Regions from separate parts of the Pseudomonas sp. microsymbiont 2 genome, predicted to be linked through region 1. Evidence: riboswitches for the same ligand, from Rfam matches in the RefSeq annotation. Region 1 holds a riboswitch; the other holds the start of a gene.

Evidence for each region. Region 1 has a riboswitch for cobalamin ahead of ACYUME_RS13680 (ABC transporter ATP-binding protein). Riboswitches for the same ligand answer to the same signal wherever they lie in the genome.
Region 2: it holds a riboswitch for cobalamin, as region 1 does, so the genes downstream of both, ACYUME_RS14690 (CbtB domain-containing protein) here and ACYUME_RS13680 (ABC transporter ATP-binding protein) in region 1, are expected to answer to the same signal.

Annotation. Positions count from the first base shown of each region.
Region 1 is NZ_CM139112.1:3,048,192-3,053,310, forward strand. Features, by position in the region: gene ACYUME_RS13670 (OprD family porin) at 1-610, shown strand, start outside; gene paaZ (phenylacetic acid degradation bifunctional protein PaaZ) at 647-2,698, shown strand; cobalamin riboswitch at 2,865-3,071, shown strand; gene ACYUME_RS13680 (ABC transporter ATP-binding protein) at 3,180-3,956, shown strand; gene ACYUME_RS13685 (ABC transporter substrate-binding protein) at 3,953-4,915, shown strand; gene ACYUME_RS13690 (FecCD family ABC transporter permease) at 4,912-5,119, shown strand, end outside.
Region 2 is NZ_CM139112.1:3,299,431-3,304,549, reverse strand. Features, by position in the region: gene ACYUME_RS14715 (response regulator) at 1-86, opposite strand, end outside; gene ACYUME_RS14710 (DUF1272 domain-containing protein) at 258-500, opposite strand; gene cobM (precorrin-4 C(11)-methyltransferase) at 570-1,319, opposite strand; gene ACYUME_RS14700 (cobalamin biosynthesis protein) at 1,347-1,751, opposite strand; gene ACYUME_RS14695 (CbtA family protein) at 1,751-2,446, opposite strand; gene ACYUME_RS14690 (CbtB domain-containing protein) at 2,457-2,642, opposite strand; cobalamin riboswitch at 2,741-2,967, opposite strand; cobalamin riboswitch at 3,027-3,225, shown strand; gene cobW (cobalamin biosynthesis protein CobW) at 3,326-4,393, shown strand; gene cobN (cobaltochelatase subunit CobN) at 4,397-5,119, shown strand, end outside.

The DNA.
Region 1 (5,119 bases):
GCAGACCAGCGTCAGCTACTACTACGCCAAGCTCGAGGAGATCTATCGCCAGCAGTATGTCGGGCTGCTGCACACCCAGCCCCTGGCCGAAGGCGTGAGCCTGCGCGGCGACCTGCGCTACTTCGACAGCCGCGGCGATGGCGCCGAACGCGCAGGGCGCATCGACAACCGCAACTTCAACGCCATGTTCACCCTGGGTGTCAAGGCGCACAAGTTCACCGCCACCTGGCAGCAGATGTCCGGCGACAGTGCCTTCCCGTTCCTCAACGGCGGCGATCCGTACACCGTCAACCTGGTGACCTACAACACCTTCACCCGTGCCGGCATCGACTCCTGGCAACTGCGCTACGACTACGACTTCGTCGCGCTGGGCATCCCCGGCCTGAGCTTCATGACCCGCTACACCGACGGTCGCCACGCCGAGACCGCCACCGTCGGCAACGGCCGCGAGCGCGAACGCGACACCGACATCACCTACGTCATCCAGAGCGGCCCGTTCAAGGACGTCAGCCTGCGTTGGCGCAACGTCACCTTCCGCTCTGGCAACGGCCTGACCAACGCCCTGGACGAGAACCGCCTGATCATCGGCTACACCCTGGCGCTGTGGTAACTGCGCCCTGTCCTTTAGAACTGCTTGGAGAACAGCATGTCCGCCGCCCCTACCCTGCAAAGCTTCATCGCCGGTCGCTGGATCGGCCAGCACGGCGCCCAGGCTCTGCGCAGCGCCCTCGACGGCCACATCCTGGCCCACAGCCCAGAAGAACGCCCGGACTTCGCCGAAGCCGTGGACTTCGCCCGCGCCCAGGGCCTGCGACAGTTGCTGGCCATGGACTTCCAGCAGCGCGCCGCGCGCCTGAAAGCGCTGGCACTGTACCTGGCCGAACGCAAGGAACAGCTGTACGCCCTTTCCCACCACTCTGGCGCCACCCGCGCCGACAGCTGGATCGACATCGAGGGCGGCAACGCCACGCTGTTCGCCTATTCCAGCATGGGCCGACGCGACCTGCCGTCGGGCAACCTGATGCATGAAGGCCCGGCGATTCCGCTGGGCAAGCAAGGTCATTTCGCCGGCAGCCACATCCTGGTGCCACGCGCCGGCGTGGCCGTGCATATCAATGCCTTCAACTTCCCGATCTGGGGCATGCTGGAGAAGTTCGCCCCGACCTTCCTCGCCGGCATGCCGTGCATCGTCAAGCCGGCCACGTCGACCAGCTACCTGAGCGAAGCCGTGGTGCGCCTGATGCACGCCTCCGGCTTGCTGCCGGCCGGCAGCCTGCAACTGGTGATCGGCGGCGCCGGCGATCTGCTCGACCGCCTGCAAGGCCAGGACGTGGTGACCTTCACCGGTTCCGCCGACACCGCCGCCAAGCTGCGCGTCACGCCGAACCTGATACGCCACTCGGTGCCGTTCACTGCCGAGGCCGACTCGCTCAACTGCGCGATCCTGGGGCCGGACGTCAGCCCCGACAGCGAGGAATTCGAGCTGTATATCAAGGAAGTGGCGCGGGAGATGACCACCAAGGCCGGGCAGAAATGCACGGCAATCCGTCGCGCGATCGTTCCGGCCAGGCATCTCGATGCCGTGGCCAGCCACCTGCGCGAACGTCTGCGCAAGGTGGTGGTGGGCGATCCTTCGGTGGAGGGCGTGCGCATGGGCGCATTGGCCTCCCACGATCAGCAACGCGACGTCGCCGAGCGCGTGCGCCTGTTGCTGGACAGCTGCGACCAGCTGCTGGGCGCCAGTGACGGCTTCGCGCCGGTAGGCCAAGGCGTGGCCGAAGGCGCGTTCTTCGCCCCGACCCTGTTGCTGGCCCGTGATCCCCACGGCGATGGCGGCGCCCACGATATCGAGGCGTTCGGCCCGGTCAGCACGCTGATGGCCTATGACGACCTCGATGAAGCCCTGGCCCTGGCCGCCCGTGGCAAAGGCAGCCTGGTGGCGACCCTGGTGACCGCCGACCGCGCCGTGGCGGCCCGCGCCATTCCGGTTGCGGCCGCCTGGCACGGGCGTCTGCTGGTGCTCGACAGCGAAGCGGCCAAGGAATCCACCGGCCACGGCTCGCCTTTGCCGCAACTCAAGCACGGCGGCCCAGGGCGTGCGGGGGGCGGCGAAGAGCTGGGTGGCTTGCGCGCGGTGAAGCACTACCTGCAGCGCGCCGCGGTCCAGGGCTCACCGAGCATGCTGATGGCCGTGACCGGCGAATACGTGCGTGGCGCCGAGGTGATCGAGACCGAGGTCCATCCCTTCCGCCGTCATTTCGACGACCTGCGCATCGGCGAGTCGCTGCTCACTCACCGTCGTACCGTCACCGAAGCCGATCTGGTCAGCTTCGGCTGCCTGTCGGGCGATCACTTCTACATGCACTTCGATGACATCGCCGCCAAGCAGTCGCAGTTCGGCAAGCGCATCGCCCATGGCTACTTCGTGCTGTCGGCGGCGGCCGGGTTGTTCGTCAGCCCCGGTGAAGGGCCGGTGCTGGCCAACTACGGCCTGGACACCCTGCGCTTCATCACGCCGGTGGGCATCGGCGATACCATCCAGGCGCGGCTGACCTGCAAGCGCAAGATCGACCAGGACAAGGCCAGCCCGCTGGGGCAGCCCCAGGGCGTGGTGGCCTGGGATGTGGAAGTGACCAACCAGCTGGGTGAGCTGGTGGCCAGCTATGACATCCTGACGCTGGTGTCGAAGCGCGAGTAGCACATAACCCATTGACTCAGCGGGGCGCTGTGGGAGCGGCTTTAGCCGCGAACACCGGCGCAGCCGGTGCCATTCACCGTGGCGCCTGCTTCGCGACGGTTCGGCGTCCCGACAAACCCGCTCCCACAGGGTGCGCGCATTGACTCATCCGCGCATAAATGCTCAGATGCGCCCCTTGTTTTCAGGTGTCCCTGGCCGCCGCGCCAGGGGTTAAACGGGAAGCCGGTACCGCGCCTTGCGCGGGTAGTCCGGCGCTGCCCCCGCAACGGTAAGCGAGCAAGGCATTCGACAGACCACTGTGCCGCCGGCATGGGAAGGTGAATGCCCCATGACCCTCGCAAGCCCGGAGACCGGCCTGGAACCCCTGTTGGCTACTCCCGCGGTGGGCGGGTGCGCGCCGGTCTTGCGGCCTCCTGCTGTCTGCAATGCCTTCACGCACGCTCACCGTCGGACTCATTCACTTCGCGACGGTGGCTTTTCCATGGCTTCGCCCCTCCTGCGCATCGAGCGCCTGCGCTGGTCGCCATTCTCCGGCGGGCCGCCCCTGCTCGAGGGCATCGACCTCGACGTGCACCCCGGCGAGTGCGTCGGCCTGATCGGCCCCAACGGCAGCGGCAAGACCAGCCTGCTGCGCTGCGCCTACCGCTTCAGCCGGCCGCAGGCCGGACAGGTACTGTTCGAGGGCCAGGACATCTGGCACCAGCCACCGCGCTGGTTGGCGCAGCGCATCGCGGTCATGCAGCAAGAATTTCCCGAGGACTTTGGCCTGAGCGTGCGCGACGTGGTCGCCATGGGCCGTACCCCGCACCTGGGTTGGCTGGACGGTGACGGCGACCCGGCGCCGATCGACCAGGCCCTGCATCAATTGGGCCTGGACGCGCTTGCCGGGCAGGGCTTCAGCGGCCTGTCCGGTGGCGAGAAGCAACGCGTGCTGCTGGCCCGCGCCCTGGCCCAGCAGCCGCGCCTGCTGGTGCTGGACGAGCCGACCAATCACCTGGACCCACGCCACCAGCTCGCGCTGCTGCACCACCTGCGCGGTACCGGCCTAAGCCTGCTGGCCAGTTTCCATGACCTGAACCTGGCGGCGACCTACTGCGATCGGCTGTACGTGATCGAGCAAGGGCGCATCGTCGCCCAGGGCACGCCCGCCCAGGTCCTGACCGAGCAGTGCCTGGCCGAGGTATTCGGTGTCCACGCCCTGGTCGACCGCCATCCCGTGGGGCAGCACCCACGCATCACCTGGATCAGCCACGCATGAAGCGCCTGCTCTGCACCCTGCTCGTTGCCCTGCCCCTGCACGCCCTGGCCGGCGACTACCCCGTCAGCGTGCGCAGTTGCGACCGCGACGTGACCTTCGCGCATGCCCCGCAGCGGGCCGTCAGCCACGATGTCAACCTGACCGGCATGCTGCTGGCCCTGGGCCTGCGCGAGCGCATGGTCGGCTACAGCGGCATCAGCGGCTGGAAAAGCCTCGATCCGTCGATGCGCCAGTCCTTGCGCGGCCTGCCGGAACTCGCCCCGCGCTACCCGTCGGTGGAGAACCTGCTGGATGCCGACGCCGACTTCCTGTTCGCCGGCTGGAGCTACGGCATGCAGGTCGGCGGGCCGGTCACCCCGCAGCGCCTGGCGGCCTTCGGGATCCCGGTGTACGAGCTCAGCGAGTCCTGCTCGCGCATCATGCCCAGGCCGCCCGCGAGCCTCGACGACCTGTACACCGACCTGGCCAACCTGGGGCGGATCTTCGCTGTGGCCCCTCGGGCCGAAACCCTGATCGAGCAGCTGCGCCAGCGCGTGGCGCGGGTGACCACTGCACTGGCCGGCGCGCACGCCCGGCCCCGGGTCTTTCTCTACGACAGCGGCGAAGACCGCCCGACCACCTCTGGCCGCCTGGGCATGCCCCAGGCGCTGATCACCACGGCAGGTGGCGACAACGTCATGGCCGACGTGCGGGCCAGCTGGACCGAAGTCAGCTGGGAAAGCGTGGTCGAGCGCGACCCCGAAGTCATCGTGATCGTCGACTACGGACCGACATCCTGGCAGCACAAGCGCGACTTCCTGCTCCAGCATCCAGCCCTGGGCGACGTCACCGCCATCCGTGAGCGGCGCTTCGTGGTGCTGTCGTACCTGCAGGTGACGCCCTCGGTGGACAACGCCGCGGCGATCGAGCACCTGGCGACCGCCCTGCATCCACGGCTGTTCGCCGGAGCCCGGCAGTGATGCCGGTGCGCAGCCCGGCAGCCTATCGCCTGCTGCTGGGCGGGCTGCTCGTCGCCTTGCTGCTGTCCTGCCTGCTGTCATTGGGCTTTGGCGCGGCGCAGGTGCCGTTGGCCAAGGTGCTGGATATCGTCCTGCAGGCGCTGGGAGTCGCCCAGGGTGGCGATGTCAGCCGCGGCCAGGCGCAGATCGTCTGGCAACTGCGCG
Region 2 (5,119 bases), 250 kb from region 1:
ACGACGGTGAAGCGTTCACGCTCGAGCAGCATGCGCACGGCGAGTCGAACAATGTGGTGGTCATCGACCAACAGTACGGTTGTCATGGATAACTCCTGTCGAGATAAGGTCCGCTTCCTGCCTTGCAAGTTGGTGCTTTTATACGGACCCACTGGGCAGCGCGAACATTACGGCGATTCAGGGGCCTTGGTAATAGCCGAGTACTATCATGTTGAAAATCCTACCTCCATTTGTTGAAAAGGACTACAAGCCACTGATCAGGTGCAGGCGGGGTGGGCCTTGTTCACGCGTTGGCGCGAGGCCGGGTTGTTTATCAGCGAACGGCCCACTCGGGTTGGGCGCGTGACCAGTTGCCCCCCGCAGTTGGGGCATCGGCCTTGGAAGTGTCGATCATTGCAGGCCCGGCAGAACGTGCATTCGAACGAGCAGATCAGTGCGTCCGGGCTTTCGCCTGGCAGGTCGGTGTCGCAGCATTCGCAGTTGGGGCGTAGTTCGAGCATGGCTTGGCCGCCGTCGGGAGGATGAAGCCCTAGTGTGCAACGGTGCGTCGCCAGCCGACAATCGCCGCCTCAGCCCGGGCGATAGAGATGGGCGTGCCCGGCCCGATAGAGGGCGGATTCGGCGAACGGCGCATCGCCCAGCACATGGCCGACGAGGATCAGCGCGGTACGCCGGAACCCCTTGCTCGCCACGCCATCGACGATGTCCGCGAGGGTACCCTTGACCCAGTCCTGGTCCGGCCAGGTGGCGCGGTGGACCACGGCGACAGGGCAGTCGGGCCCGTAGTGCGGCAGCAGCTGCGCGACGATGCGGGCCAGGTGCTTGACGCCCAGGTGAATGGCCAGGGTGCTGCCGTGCCGGGCCAGGTCGGCCAGTTGCTCGCCGGGTGGCATGGGCGAGCTGTCGCCATAGCGGGTCAGGATGACCGTCTGGGCGACATCGGGCAGGGTCAGCTCGCAGCCCAGCAGCGCGGCGCTGGCCGCGGTGGCGGTCACTCCGGGGATGATCTGGTAGTCGATACCCAGCTCGCGCAAATGGCGGATCTGCTCGCCGATGGCACCGTAGAGGCTGGGGTCGCCACTGTGGACCCTGGCGACATCCTCACCTTTGGCGTGGGCCTGGCGCATGGCTGTGACGATCTGCTCCAGATGCAGCTCGGCGCTGTTGATCACGGTATGCGCGTGGTGCCCCTCCAGTACCGCGGGCGGGACCAGGGAGCCGGCATAGATGATCACAGGGCATTGCCGGATCAGGCGCTGGCCCTTGACCGTGATCAGTTCCGGGTCGCCGGGGCCGGCGCCGATGAAGTAGACCGTCATGGGGGTTCCTTGCAGAAAAAGGGCGGATTATCCGCCGATGGCCAGCGCCAGGGTAGCGCCACCGAGGACCTGGCGCGGTACATGCAGGCGTGGCCGGTCGGTTGCACGACCGGCCAGCGCCAGCGCGGTGCTTTCGGCAACGCCCCAGCAGCCGGTCTGGGCGTAGGCATTGGCCGAGCGCTGGCTGAGCAGGGGCTCGAAGACGAGCAGGTGCTCGGCCTCGAAGCATACGAAAGGCAACCCGAGGCGCTCGGCCAGCGCCAGCAGGCCGGGCTCGCGGGCCTTGGGGGCGATACTGGCGATCGCCCCCAAGGCAGAAAGCGGCAGGGCATTGCTGGCGAGGGTCTGACGCAGCAGCACCGCCAGGGTTTCCACCGGGCAGCCCCGGCGGCAGCCGAAGCCGGCATACAGCACCGGCGGATACACGGACATCAAGCCTGGCTGGAGCGGCGGTACAGCCAGGCGCTGAGCAGGCCCAGGGCCAGCCAGAACGCGGCATTGGTCAGCCAGGAGGCGATCTTGAACTGCGTCGCGAGGGCTTGCGGGGCGAGGCTCTCATGCACGGCGGGCTGCGGTGCGCCGATCAGGTGTGGAAGCACCAGCAGGGCAACGCCAAGCGCCTTGAGCAGCCAGTGTCGAGCGAACACCAGCAGGGCCAGGCCGCCTGCCGTGGCGGCGGCGGTGCCGATCCACCAGGTCTGGCGTTGGCCGAGGTCGGCGGCTGCGGTGCCGGGCAGTTCCGGCGGCAGGCCAAGGGTCGGCGCCAGGCAGAACACGGCGAAGCCAGCCAGGCCCCAGAGCGCGCCGGTGGTCACGCGGCCAGGTTCGCGCAGGCTGTAGAGCGCGGCGAGGATCAGGGCGAAGCCCACCGCGACCACCAGGTTGCCGCCTGTGGTGGACAGCACGCGTTGCCAACCGTCTTCCGGGGCCCAGGCCTCGGCACCGTGTTCGTGCTCATGGGCGGCGGCGGTTTCGCCATGCTCGTGATGTTCGGTGACGGGGGCCGCGCTTTCATAGGTCTCTGCCTGGAGAATGAGCGGGGCCACCCAGAAACTCTGCAGCAAGGTCAGCAAAAGGGCCGCAAGCAGCCCGCTGAAGCCCGCGGTACGGGCAATACGCGTGATCATGCGGGTCTACTCAGTGGCAGGGGAAGGCGGCGCTGTGGCGGGTATCGTGGGCGGCGTTGTGCACCGCCTCGATGTGCGAGAATCCGGCGAAATACACCAGGCACAGACCCAGCAGGCTGGCGCCTGCCGCGACGATCAAGCGCTGGCTGAGGGTGATGGGGGTGGCGACGCTGTGCTTGGCACTGGTGTAAGGCATGACGCGTTCCTCTGCTGCTTTATTATGGCAACGGGCAAGCGCGACGCTCCAAGGCACGACTCGCCCTGGGAATACGACAGCGCCCGCCCACCGCGGGGTGTTCATCCGCACGTCAGGCCGGTCTCCGGGCTGGCGAGGCTGGAGCGGGGCTCCATCGAGGGCGGCCACCTTCCCATGCCGACGCGCTGGCACAGTGGTCTGGACGTCTCTCTCGCTTACCGTTGCGGGGGCAGCACCGGCTTTGTCCGCACACTGTCGAGGCGGCGTGACGCACCGGTTTCCCGTTTCACCCCCGATGGGGGCACCTGAACGCAATGCGCTAGCAAATCATGGGGCACGGCTTGCGTCAATCGCGGCGGCGGTTGACCGCGAAGCAGGCACTGCGTAGCCTTGCCGCTTCGAGGTTCTCCGGCCCAGGCCGGAGCTAAGACGGGAACGCGGTACAAGCCGCGGCTGCCCCCGCAACTGTAGGCACTGAAGGGTTCGGCACAGCCACTGCGTAACGCGCGGGAAGGCGCCGGCCCACCGGCATCGAAACCGGAACGGTGCAAGCCAGGAGACCTGCCTCGTGACGTTTTCGACTTTCAACCGGGCGGGGTGATCCGGTGGCGAACGCGCCCGGCCGGCCTGGCCGAGGCTGTCGTCCGGCCTGCCCGCGCCATTGCTGCCAAGGGCATCGCGACATGAAAACACTGGCCAAGCTTCCCGTCACCATCGTCACCGGCTTCCTCGGCTCGGGCAAGACCACCTTGCTCCGCCACATGCTCGACAACGCCCAGGGCCGCCGCATCGCGGTGATCGTCAACGAGTTCGGCGAGCTGGGCATCGACGGCGAGATCCTCAAACAGTGCAGCATCGGTTGCACCGAGGAAGAAGCCAACGGCCGCGTCTACGAGCTGGCCAACGGCTGCCTGTGCTGCACCGTGCAGGAAGAGTTCTTCCCGGTCATGCGCGAGCTGGTGGCCCGTCGCGGCGATCTCGACCATATCCTCATCGAAACCAGCGGGCTGGCGCTGCCCAAGCCGCTGGTGCAAGCGTTCCAATGGCCGGAGATCCGCAACGCCTGCACCGTCGACGCGGTGATCACCGTGGTCGACAGCCCGGCGGTGGCCGCCGGCACCTTCGCCGCCTACCCGGAGCAGGTCGATGCCCAGCGCAAGCTCGACCCCAACCTCGACCACGAGTCGCCGCTGCACGAGCTGTTCGCCGACCAACTGGCCAGCGCCGACCTGGTGGTCCTGAACAAGGCCGACCTGATCGATGCCCAGGGCCTGGCCAAGGTCCGCGCCGAAGTCGCCGAGGAGCTGCCGTCGGCGGTCAAGGTGATCGAGGCGAGCAGCGGTCGTCTGCCGCTGGAGGTATTGCTGGGCGTGGGCGCCGAATCCGAGGCGCATATCGACGGCCGTCGCACCCACCACGATTCGCACCATGACGGCGACGACCATGATGATCACGACCATGATGCCTTCGACTCGATCTCCATCGACCTGCCCGAGGCCGACGACAGCCTGCTGCTCGACGCGCTGACGCAGTTGGTCACCGAATTTGGCATCCTGCGCGCCAAGGGCTTCGCTGCCATCCCGGGCAAGCCGATGCGGCTGCTGATCCAGGGCGTGGGCACGCGTTTCGACAAGCACTTCGACCGTGCCTGGCGCCAGGACGAGCCGCGCATCACCCGCCTGGTGCTGATTGGCCAGGACCTCGATGCGGTGCAACTGGAGGCGCGCCTGCGCCAGGCCCTGGGCGCCTGAGCCATGCATCTGCTGCGGACCCAGCCCGGCGGTTTCGTGCCGGACGACAGCATTGCCGATCTCGGCCAGACCCCTGCCGAGCTGGTGATCCTCTGCAGCGGCGATTCGCACCTGGCGCTGCTCGCCGAAACCGCCGAGCAGTTGCCCGAGGACTTCCCCAGCCTGCGCCTGGCCAATCCCATGCAGGTGCAGAACCACGCCTCGGTCGACCTTTATGTCGACGAGGTACTGCGTCACGCCAAGGTAATCCTGGTGTCGCTGCATGGCGGCGTGGGTTACTGGCGCTATGGTGTCGAACAGTTGGTCGAACTGGCCAGCCATGGCGTGCAGTTGATCCTGGTGCCGGGCGATGATCGTCCCGACCCTGAATTGACCGGCCTGGGCACGGAGCGCGGCGAGCATGCCGAGCGGCTTTGGCACTATCTGCGCCAGGGCGGCAAGGGCAACGCGCTGAACCTGCTCAATTGCCTGGCCAGTCAATGGCTGGGGCGTGATTACGCCTGGAGCGAGCCCCAGCCTTTGCCGCGTACCGCCGTGTACCACCCGGCCAGGGCCAGCGCGGCGCTCGAGGACTGGTACGCCGAGTGGCATCCCGAGTGGCCGGTGGCCCCGTTGCTGTTCTATCGCTCGCATCTGCAGGCGGCCAACACCGCGTTCGTCGACGTGTTCTGCCAGCGTCTGCAGGCCTGTGGCTTGAACCCGTTGCCGATCGCGGTGGCCAGCCTC